DNA from 2 places in the Sphaerisporangium sp. NPDC088356 genome. Region 2 is predicted to be linked to the other one. Evidence: riboswitches for the same ligand, from Rfam matches in the RefSeq annotation. Region 2 holds a riboswitch; the other holds the start of a gene.

Region 1 (4,581 bases), on a different contig from region 2:
CTTGACCTTTGCGACTCATCAGCGTAAGTTGCGGCATTCGCAGTCTGAGCAACTATGAGAAGCGAAGAACCGAGGCACGCCGCCCAGAGCACCGTCGCCGCGACTTCGCGGTAGGAGGCCGAGCCGATCGATGCCGAGCGTCTACTGCACGCAGTGCGGTCATGCCAATCCTGACGACGCCCGTTTCTGCTCACGGTGCGGGTCGCCGCTGAGTCGTGTCGAAAACACGCCGGGGGACACCACCTCCACGATCTCACTCAGTGGGATCGAGGCGATGGACGGCGACGCGACGGGACAGACGCTCATCCCCGATCGGGCCTCGGTCGAGCAGCTGCCGGCCGGCACGGCCCTGCTGGTCGTGATGCGCGGGCCCAACGCCGGGAGCCGGTTCCTGCTCGACAGCGAACTCACCACGGCGGGCCGCCACCCCGAGAGCGACATCTTCCTGGACGATGTGACCGTGTCGCGCAGGCACGCGGAGTTCTACCGGCGCGGCGACTACTTCACCGCCAGGGACGTCGGCAGCCTCAACGGCACCTACGTCAACCGGGAGCGCATCGAGGAGCTACCGCTCTCCGGCGGCGACGAAGTCCAGATCGGCAAGTTCCGGCTGGTGTTCCTCACGCGTGGGTGAGGAGGAGCGGTGATGGGCGCGCAGGCCGCCAGGGCGTTCATGAGCATCGGGGAAGTCCTCGAGATCCTGCGGGGAGACTTCCCCGACGTCACCGTCTCCAAGATCCGCTTTCTCGAGGGCGAGGGGCTCATCGAGCCCCAGCGCTCCCCTTCGGGGTACCGCAAGTTCACCCACGCCGACGTCGAGCGGCTGCGCTACATCCTCACCGCCCAGCGTGACCGCTACCTTCCGCTGCGCGTGATCAAGGACCATCTGGACACCGCCGAGCGCGACGGCGTCACCCGGCCCCGCGCCGTCGGGGCCGAGTCGCCCGCGGAGATCCGGCTGAGCCGGGCCGAGCTGCTGGAGGCCGCGGCGCTCGACGAGGAGACCCTCGTGGAGCTGGAGGACTACGGCCTGCTGACCCCGGTCGCGCGGTGGTACGACGCCGAGGCCCTGACGGTCGCCAGGGCCTCCGGGGCGCTCTCCAGGTTCGGCCTGCACCCCCGCCATCTTCGGGTGCTGAGGGCCGCGGCGGAGCGCGAGGCGGGGCTCGTGGAGCAGGCCGTGGCGCCGCTGCTGCGCCGCCGCGCCCCCGGTGCCGTCGATCAGGCCGAGGAGACCGCCAGGGAGCTCTCCGTGCTGCTCCAGGAGCTGCACGCCGCCCTGGTGCGGGGCGGTCTGAGGGGCATTCTGGGCCGCTGACGGAGGCGCCCGGACATTTCGGGGTGCGGGGATGTTACGTTGAATTTTGCGGCGATGGTCACGCCGCGAGCCGAGAGCCGCAAGGGAACGGGCCCGGAGCGGGCCGGCGACCCAATGAGACGGAGCAGCCTGTGTTGCAGATGGAGGTCGTGGGGGTTCGCGTCGAGATGCCCTCCAACCAGCCCATCGTCCTGCTCAAGGAGGCGAAGGGTGAGCGTTATCTGCCGATCTGGATTGGGATGACCGAGGCCACGGCCATCGCTCTGGCACAGGCAGAGGAGCCGCCTCCACGGCCGCTCACCCACGACTTGTTCAAGGACGTGATCGAAGCTCTCGGCGTGCGGCTGCAGACGGTCAACATCGTGGCGCTGCGCGACGGGATCTTCTTCGCTGACCTGGTGTTCTCCAACGGTGTCGAGGTGAGCGCACGCCCATCCGACTCGATCGCGTTGGCTCTTCGCACCGGTGCCAGCATCTTCGCCAGCGAGGATGTGGTGCGCGAGGCCGGCGTCATCATCCCTGATGATCAGGAGGACGAGGTCGAGAAGTTCCGCGAGTTCCTGGACACGATCACACCCGAGGACTTCGGTCGTGCGGGTTAACCATATCGGGCATTTACGCTTCACGACGCGCCGGGCGGGATCGTTGACTGAGGATCGCGCCAGTCCTACGGTGCAAGGGAAACCACGGTTGTAATTCACGAACCCCCAGATCAGACCGTGGGATGAGAGAAAGCCGGAGGTCCGCAGTGGCGGTCAGCAGCGGCGAGGGAAAGACGGCCGGCCAGCATGATCCGGCCCAGCGCCAGTCGGCGCGGGAGCGCGCGGGTGAGCAGGGCCTGTTGTTCGACGAGCGGCCGGCGTCGCTGCCCGCCGACGTGGGTTACCGCGGCCCGACGGCGTGCTCGGCGGCCGGCATCACCTACCGCCAGCTCGACTACTGGGCGAGAACCCAGCTGGTCGAGCCGTCGGTACGGGCCGCGCAGGGCTCGGGGTCGCAACGGCTCTACAGCTTCCGCGACATCCTCGTTCTCAAGGTGGTCAAGCGCCTGCTCGACACCGGGGTGTCGCTCCAGCAGATACGCACCGCGGTGCAGCATCTGCGGGAGCGCGGGGTCAACGACCTGGCGCAGATCACGCTGATGAGCGACGGCGTGAGCGTCTACGAGTGCACCTCGGCCGACGAGGTGATCGATCTGCTCGAGGGCGGCCAGGGCGTGTTCGGCATCGCCTTGGGCGGGGTCTGGCGCGAGGTCGAGGGATCTTTGGCGGAGCTGCCGGGGGAACGCGCGGAGCCGGCCGACCGGGACTCCATGGAGGAGCACCCGGGTGACGAGCTGGCTCGGCGCAGGAAGGCCCGCAAGACCGGATGACCTCGATCATGTCTGCCGCGTGGGGCGGTGGCCAGGTCGGTGGAGATCTCGGTGTGACGGGGCTGGATCTTTGCGAACCCGCAGGTCAGGGGTAAAGTCCGGCACATGGGGACGATAGGGGTAGCCCCTTACTCGGGGCGGGACGGTACGATTGGCGCAAGGCTTATGACCCTGTGCGGGAGAGTCCCTGGCACGGGCCGGTTCCGCGCTCCACGCGGTGCCGGCGTGTGACTCGGGCGCCGAAGGAGCAACCTCCCCGGAATCTCTCAGGCCCACGTACCGCACGGGTGAGGCGACTCTGGAAAGTAGACGTGCCCGCCAGGCGTGTCTCACCGACGGTGCAAATCCGCTTTTATGCGGATGAAGCTCTCAGGTCGCGATGAGAATGTCGCGCTGACAGAGGGGGAGACCCGGCATACGGTGCGCTCCAAGCGCCGGTCTCCACACCCTCAGGAGGGCCCCATGACCGATCGGTCACCGCTTCGCGACCTGTCCGCACCGCCCTTCGCCACCCGGCACATCGGCCCGGCGGACGCCGACCAGGCGCGCATGCTGGAGGCCGTGGGCTACGAGTCGGTCGCCGACCTGATCGCCCTGGCGGTGCCCGGGGTGATCCGTGCCGAGGGCCCGCTCGACCTGCCGGACGCGGCGAGCGAGACCGAGGCCATCGCCGAGCTGCGGGCGCTCGCCTCCCGCAACCAGGTGCTGACCTCGATGATCGGGCTCGGCTACCACGACACGATCACCCCGGCGGTCATCCGGCGCAACCTGCTGGAGAACCCTGGCTGGTACACCGCCTACACGCCCTACCAGCCGGAGATCTCGCAGGGACGCCTCGAGGCCCTTTTGAACTTCCAGACCGTGATCAGCGACCTGGCCGGGCTCGACGTCGCCGGCGCCTCGCTGCTCGACGAGGCCACGGCCGCGGCGGAGGCCATGACGCTGGTCCGCCGCGCCGGCCGTGCCAAGAGCCCGGTGTTCGTCGTGGACGCCGACGCGCTCCCGCAGACCAAGGCGGTGCTGGCCACCCGCGCCGAGCCGCTCGGCATCGAGCTCCTCGAGGCCGACCTCCGCCACGGCCTGCCCGAAGGCGAGCTGTTCGGCGTGCTCGTCCAGTACCCCGGCGCGAGCGGCGAGATCAAGGACTTCCGCGCGGTCGCCGACGAGGCCCACGCCCGCGGCGCGCTGGTCGTCGCCGCCGCCGACCTTCTCGCGCTGACGCTGGTCGAGGCGCCCGGCTCCATGGGCGCCGACATCGCCGTCGGCTCCTCCCAGCGTTTCGGCGTGCCCTTCGGGTTCGGCGGCCCGCACGCCGCGTACATGGCGGTCCGCGAGGGGCTCCAGCGGCAGATGCCCGGCCGCCTGGTCGGGGTGTCGCAGGACGCCGACGGCCGCCCCGCCTACCGGCTGGCCCTGCAGACCCGCGAGCAGCACATCCGCCGGGAGAAGTCCACCAGCAACATCTGCACGGCGCAGGTGCTGCTCGCCGTGATCGCCGGCATGTACGCCGTGTACCACGGTCCCGAGGGGCTCAGGCGCATCGCCCAGCGCACCCACCGGCACGCCGCCGTCCTGGCGGCGGGGCTGCGGGGCGCCGACGTCGAGGTCGTGCACGACGACTTCTTCGACACCGTGCTGGCCCGCGTCCCCGGCCGTGCCGCCGAGATCGTCGCGGCGGCCCGCGACAGGGGCGTCAACCTGCGCCTCGCCGACGCCGACCACGTGGGCGTCTCCTGCGACGAGAAGACCACGGCAGGCGACCTGCGGGCGGTCTGGGAGGCGTTCGGCCTCACCGGCATCGTGCTGGACGACCTGGACACCGCCACCTCCGACGCGCTGCCCGCCGAGCTGCTGCGGAGCACCGATTTCCTCACCCACCCGGTGTTCCACT
Region 2 (4,581 bases):
CGGCGGGGATGATGCCGGCGGCGCCGTTGGTGGGAGCGGTCACGATGCGGCCGCCCGCCGCGTTCTCCTCGTTCACGGCGAGGGCGAACAGCGTGACCCAGTCCATCGTCTGGAGCGGGTCCTTCTCGGGCGACTCGCTCTGCAGGCGCCGGAAGAGCTGGTTGGCCCGCCGCCTGACCTTGAGGCCCCCGGGGAGCACGCCCTCCTTGGCGCTGCCGCGGCGTACGCACTCGGCCATGACCTGCCAGAGCCGGAGCAGCTCCGCCCTGATCTCGTCCTCGGTGCGGCCGAAGGCCTTCTCGTTCTCCAGCATCAGCCCGGAGATCGACAGGCCGGTCTCCGAGCAGTGCCCGAGAAGCTCGACGGCCGTGGTGAAGGGGTAGGGGAGCTCGGTGTCGTCGGCCTTGATGCGGTCGGCTCCCGTGGCGTTCTCGTCGACGACGAACCCACCGCCCACCGAGTAGTAGATCTTCTCCCGGATGGACTCGCCCTCGGGGGAGAAGGCGGTGAAGCGCATCCCGTTCGGGTGATGCGGGAGCGAGATCTTGCGCTCGAAGACGAGATCCTCGCCGATCACGAAGGGGATCTCGCGCGAGCCGTACAGCTTCACGGTGCCGGAGGAGCGCATCTCCGCGAGCCGGCCGTCGATGGTGTCGACGTCCACCAGCTCGGGCTTCTCACCCGACAGCCCGAGCAGGACGGCCTTGTCGCTGCCGTGGCCCTTGCCGGTGAGGCCGAGCGAGCCGTAGAGGATGACCTCCACCCGGGCGGTCTTCTCCAGCAGCCCGTCGGCGTGCAGGCCTCTGGCGAACTTGTGCGCCGCCGCCATGGGCCCGCCGGTGTGCGAGCTCGACGGCCCGATGCCTATCTTGAACAGGTCGAAGACGCTGATCGCCATTGATCTCGGCCCTTCGGAGGGGTTGTGCGGGGCCCGGCGAGCGCGGGGGCTCGCCGGGGTGAGGACGTGCGGTGTCGGGACCGTCAGGACTCGGCGGTGGTGACGGTGGTGTACTCCTCGGCGCTGAGCAGATCCTCGGGGGTTCCCTCGATGCGCACGCGGAACAGCCAGCCCTCTCCGTACGGGTCGGAGTTGACCAGGGAGGGGTCGTCCACGACGGTCTGGTTGACCTCGACGATCTCGCCCGTCACCGGCGCGTAGATGTCGCTCACGGACTTGGTGGACTCGACCTCTCCGATGGCGTCCCCGGCCTCGACGGTGGCACCCGTCTCCGGCAGTTGGACGTAGACCACGTCACCCAGCGCGTCGGCGGCGAACGCCGTGATCCCCACGGTCACGGTGAGGCCGTCGTCGAGCCCGGCCACCCACTCGTGCTCCTTGGTGTAGCTGAGCTCCTCGGGAATGCTGCTCACATGCTCCTCCGGTAAAAAGGCAGGTCAACCACGTCGACCGGTTCATGGCTACCACGGATGTCGACCGCGAGCCCTTCGGACACGTTGATGTCCACGTAGGCCATCGCGATCGGCTTGCCGAGGGACTGCGAGGGCGCGCCGCTGGTGACCTCCCCAACGACGGTGCCGTCAGTCAGCAGCACCACGGGGTAGCCGTGGCGCGGCACTCGGCGGCCCCGCGCGACCAGCCCGGCGAGGCGCCGTCGCGGAGGGACGTCCTTGAGCGGCGCGAGCGCCGCGCGGCCGACGAAGTCGCCCGGCTTGTCGAACTTCACGACCCGGCCGAGGCCGGCGTCGAAGGGGGTAAGCCCGGCGTTCAGCTCGTTGCCGTACAGCGGCATGCCCGCTTCGAGGCGGAGCGTGTCGCGGGCGGACAGCCCGGCGGGGCGCAGGTCGAACGCGTCGCCTGCCTTGGTGAGCTCCTGCCACAGCGGCACGGCGTCCTGCCCGGCGACGAAGAGCTCGAAGCCGTCCTCGCCGGTGTACCCGGTGCGGGCGATGAGGGCCTCGGCTCCGGCGACGGTGCCCGGCAGCCCCGCGTAGTACTTCAGGCCGGTCAGGTCGGCATCGGTGAGGGTGCTGAGGATCTCCTGGGCGCACGGTCCCTGGATGGCGATCAGCGCGTAGCGGTCGGAACGGTCGTCGACCTCGGCGCCGAACCCCTGTGCCCGCTCGGTCAGCTCGGCGGCCACCCGCTCGTAGTTGGAGGCGTTGGCCACGACGAGGAACTCCTCGTCGGCCAGGCGGTAGACGATCAGGTCGTCCAGCACACCGCCGTCGGCGGCGCAGATCATGGTGTAGCGGGCGCGGCCGGGCTCGAGCACGGACAGGTGGCCGACCAGCGCGTGGTCCAGCGCCTGGCCCGCCTGCGGTCCGGTGACGAAGATCTCGCCCATGTGGGAGAGGTCGAACAGCCCGGCGGCCGTACGCACTGCGTTGTGCTCGGCGGACTCGCTGCCGTAGCGCAGCGGCATCAGCCAGCCGGCGAAGTCGGTGAGCGTCGCGCCGAGGCTCTCGTGCACCTCGCGGAGCGGTGTGGGTCTGGACATGATGCGCACCTCAGACAGGGTTGGATGAGAGCATCCTCCCCCTCTGTCATCGGTGCCTGAGAGTTTCGCCCGGGTTTTACCGGACTTTCACCTTCGGCGAGGCCCCGTGGAGGGGGCCTGCTTTCCAGAGATCACCTGGCCCGCGCGGTCCTTTGCCTTGTGAGGTTCGCGGGGAGGACTTGCTCCTTCAGGGGTCCTGACCGGATGTCAGGACGCTCTCCCGCACGGGATCATCGGTGTTCCCGCTCACCTTACCAAGGCCGGCCGGTCGTCGCGGCGGTGACCAGAGCTTCGAACAGGTGGCCTTCCTGGCCCGTCTCGGGATGCCACTGGACCGCCAGGGCGAAGGGATGTCCGGCGAGCTCCACCGCCTCCACCGTGCCGTCGTCCGAGGTGGCGGACACCGTGAGGCCCTCGCCGAGGCGGTCGGCGGCCTGGTGGTGGTAGTGGGCGGCGGCGGCCTTCCCGGCCCCCAGTGCGTCTGCGACCCTGCTGCCCGGCGCCAGCCGTACGGGCAGGTGGCCGAACTCGCCGGGGGCGGGGGAGTGGCCGCTGTGGCCCACCACGTCGGGCAGGTGCTGGTGGAGGCTGCCGCCGAGTGACACGTTCAGCACCTGCAGGCCCCGGCAGATGCCGAGGAACGGCAGCTCCGCCTCCAGCGCCGCGCCGACCAACCCAAACTCCGCCTCATCGCGAAATTTGCGGACGTATCCGGTTTGGTGGTGCGGCGGCTCGTCGTACCTGCCGGGATCGACGTCACCGCCGCCCGCCACGATCAGGCCGTCCAGCCGCTCGACCAGCGGCGCGGGGTCGCCCGCCGGGGGCAGGATGACCGGCTGGCCTCCCGCCCTGACGACGTGCTCGACGTAGTTGTACGGCAGCAGCGCGGCCGGCATCCGCCACACGGTGAAGGCGGCGGGCTCGACGTAGCACGTGATGCCGATGACGGGACGCGGCACGGGCTACTGCGGGGTCACGTAGGCGCCGGAGATGCCGCCGTCCACCAGGAACTCGGCACCGGTGATGAAGCTCGCGTCGTCCGAGGCGAGGAACGCGACGGCGGCGGCGATCTCGGAGGCCTCGGCGAAGCGGCCCACCGGGATGTGGACGAGGCGCCGCTGGGCGCGCTCGGGGTCCTTGGCGAACAGCTCCTGCAGCAGCGGGGTGTTGACCGGCCCTGGGCACAGCGCGTTGACCCTGATGCCCTCGCGGGCGAACTGGACGCCCAGCTCGCGCGACATGGCGAGCACGCCGCCCTTGGAGGCGGTGTAGGAGATCTGGGACGTCGCGGAGCCCATCACCGCCACGAACGACGCGGTGTTGATGATCGAGCCCTTGCCCTGCCGCCGCATGTACGGGATGGCGTGCTTGCAGCAGAGGTACACGCTGGTCAGGTTGACGTCCTGAACACGCCGCCAGGCCTCGATGCCGGTGGTCAGGATCGAGTCGTCGTCGGGAGGGGAGATGCCCGCGTTGTTGAAGGCGATGTCCACGCTGCCGTAGGCCTCGAAGGCCGTCTCGAACATCCGGCTGACGTCCTCCTCGCTGGTGACGTCGGTGCGGACGAACAGGCCGCCCACCTCGTCCGCCAGCTTGGCGCCGCCCTCCTCGTCGAGGTCGGCGCACACGACCTTCGCGCCCTCCTCGGCGAAGCGGCGAGCCGTGGCGAGGCCGATGCCGCCCGCCGCCCCCGTGATGACGGCGACGCGGTCCCGCAGACGTTGCATGGTGACGAACTCCCTGGTGCTTGGATCAGTCGTGGATCTTCAGCCCTTTGATCAGTGGGCGATGAAGACGTTCTTGGTCTCGGTGAAGGCGGCCAGCGCGTCCGGCCCGAGCTCCCGGCCGAGGCCGGACTGCTTGAACCCGCCGAATGGTGTCCAGTACCTCACGGACGAGTGGGAGTTGACCGAGAGGTTCCCCGCCTCGACCGCGCGGGCCACCCGGAGGGCCCGTCCCACGTCCCGGGTCCAGATAGACCCCGAAAGGCCATATTTCGTGTTATTGGCGATCTGTACGGCTGCCGCCTCGTCCTCGAACGGGACCACGCTCACGACCGGCCCGAAGATCTCGTCGGTGAACGCGCGGTCGTCCAGCGACTCGTGGGTCAGCACGGTCGGCG

What was found. A riboswitch is a leader RNA that binds a small molecule or an ion and turns the genes downstream of it on or off. The one in region 2 is predicted to bind glycine.
Region 1: linked by a shared signal. The riboswitch ahead of gcvP (aminomethyl-transferring glycine dehydrogenase) and the one ahead of gcvT (glycine cleavage system aminomethyltransferase GcvT) in region 2 are both predicted to bind glycine.

Annotation. Positions count from the first base shown of each region.
Region 1 is NZ_JBFBIK010000060.1:27,791-32,371, reverse strand. Features, by position in the region: gene AB0O34_RS21985 (FHA domain-containing protein) at 131-634, shown strand; gene AB0O34_RS21980 (MerR family transcriptional regulator) at 647-1,318, shown strand; gene AB0O34_RS21975 (bifunctional nuclease family protein) at 1,450-1,920, shown strand; gene AB0O34_RS21970 (MerR family transcriptional regulator) at 2,067-2,690, shown strand; glycine riboswitch at 2,857-2,982, shown strand; gene gcvP (aminomethyl-transferring glycine dehydrogenase) at 3,153-4,581, shown strand, end outside.
Region 2 is NZ_JBFBIK010000007.1:115-4,695, forward strand. Features, by position in the region: partial or broken gene AB0O34_RS04670 (L-serine ammonia-lyase) at 1-898, opposite strand, end outside; gene gcvH (glycine cleavage system protein GcvH) at 982-1,371, opposite strand; gene gcvT (glycine cleavage system aminomethyltransferase GcvT) at 1,368-2,459, opposite strand; glycine riboswitch at 2,595-2,692, opposite strand; gene AB0O34_RS04685 (gamma-glutamyl-gamma-aminobutyrate hydrolase family protein) at 2,711-3,418, opposite strand; gene AB0O34_RS04690 (3-oxoacyl-ACP reductase) at 3,422-4,186, opposite strand; gene AB0O34_RS04695 (aldehyde dehydrogenase family protein) at 4,238-4,581, opposite strand, start outside.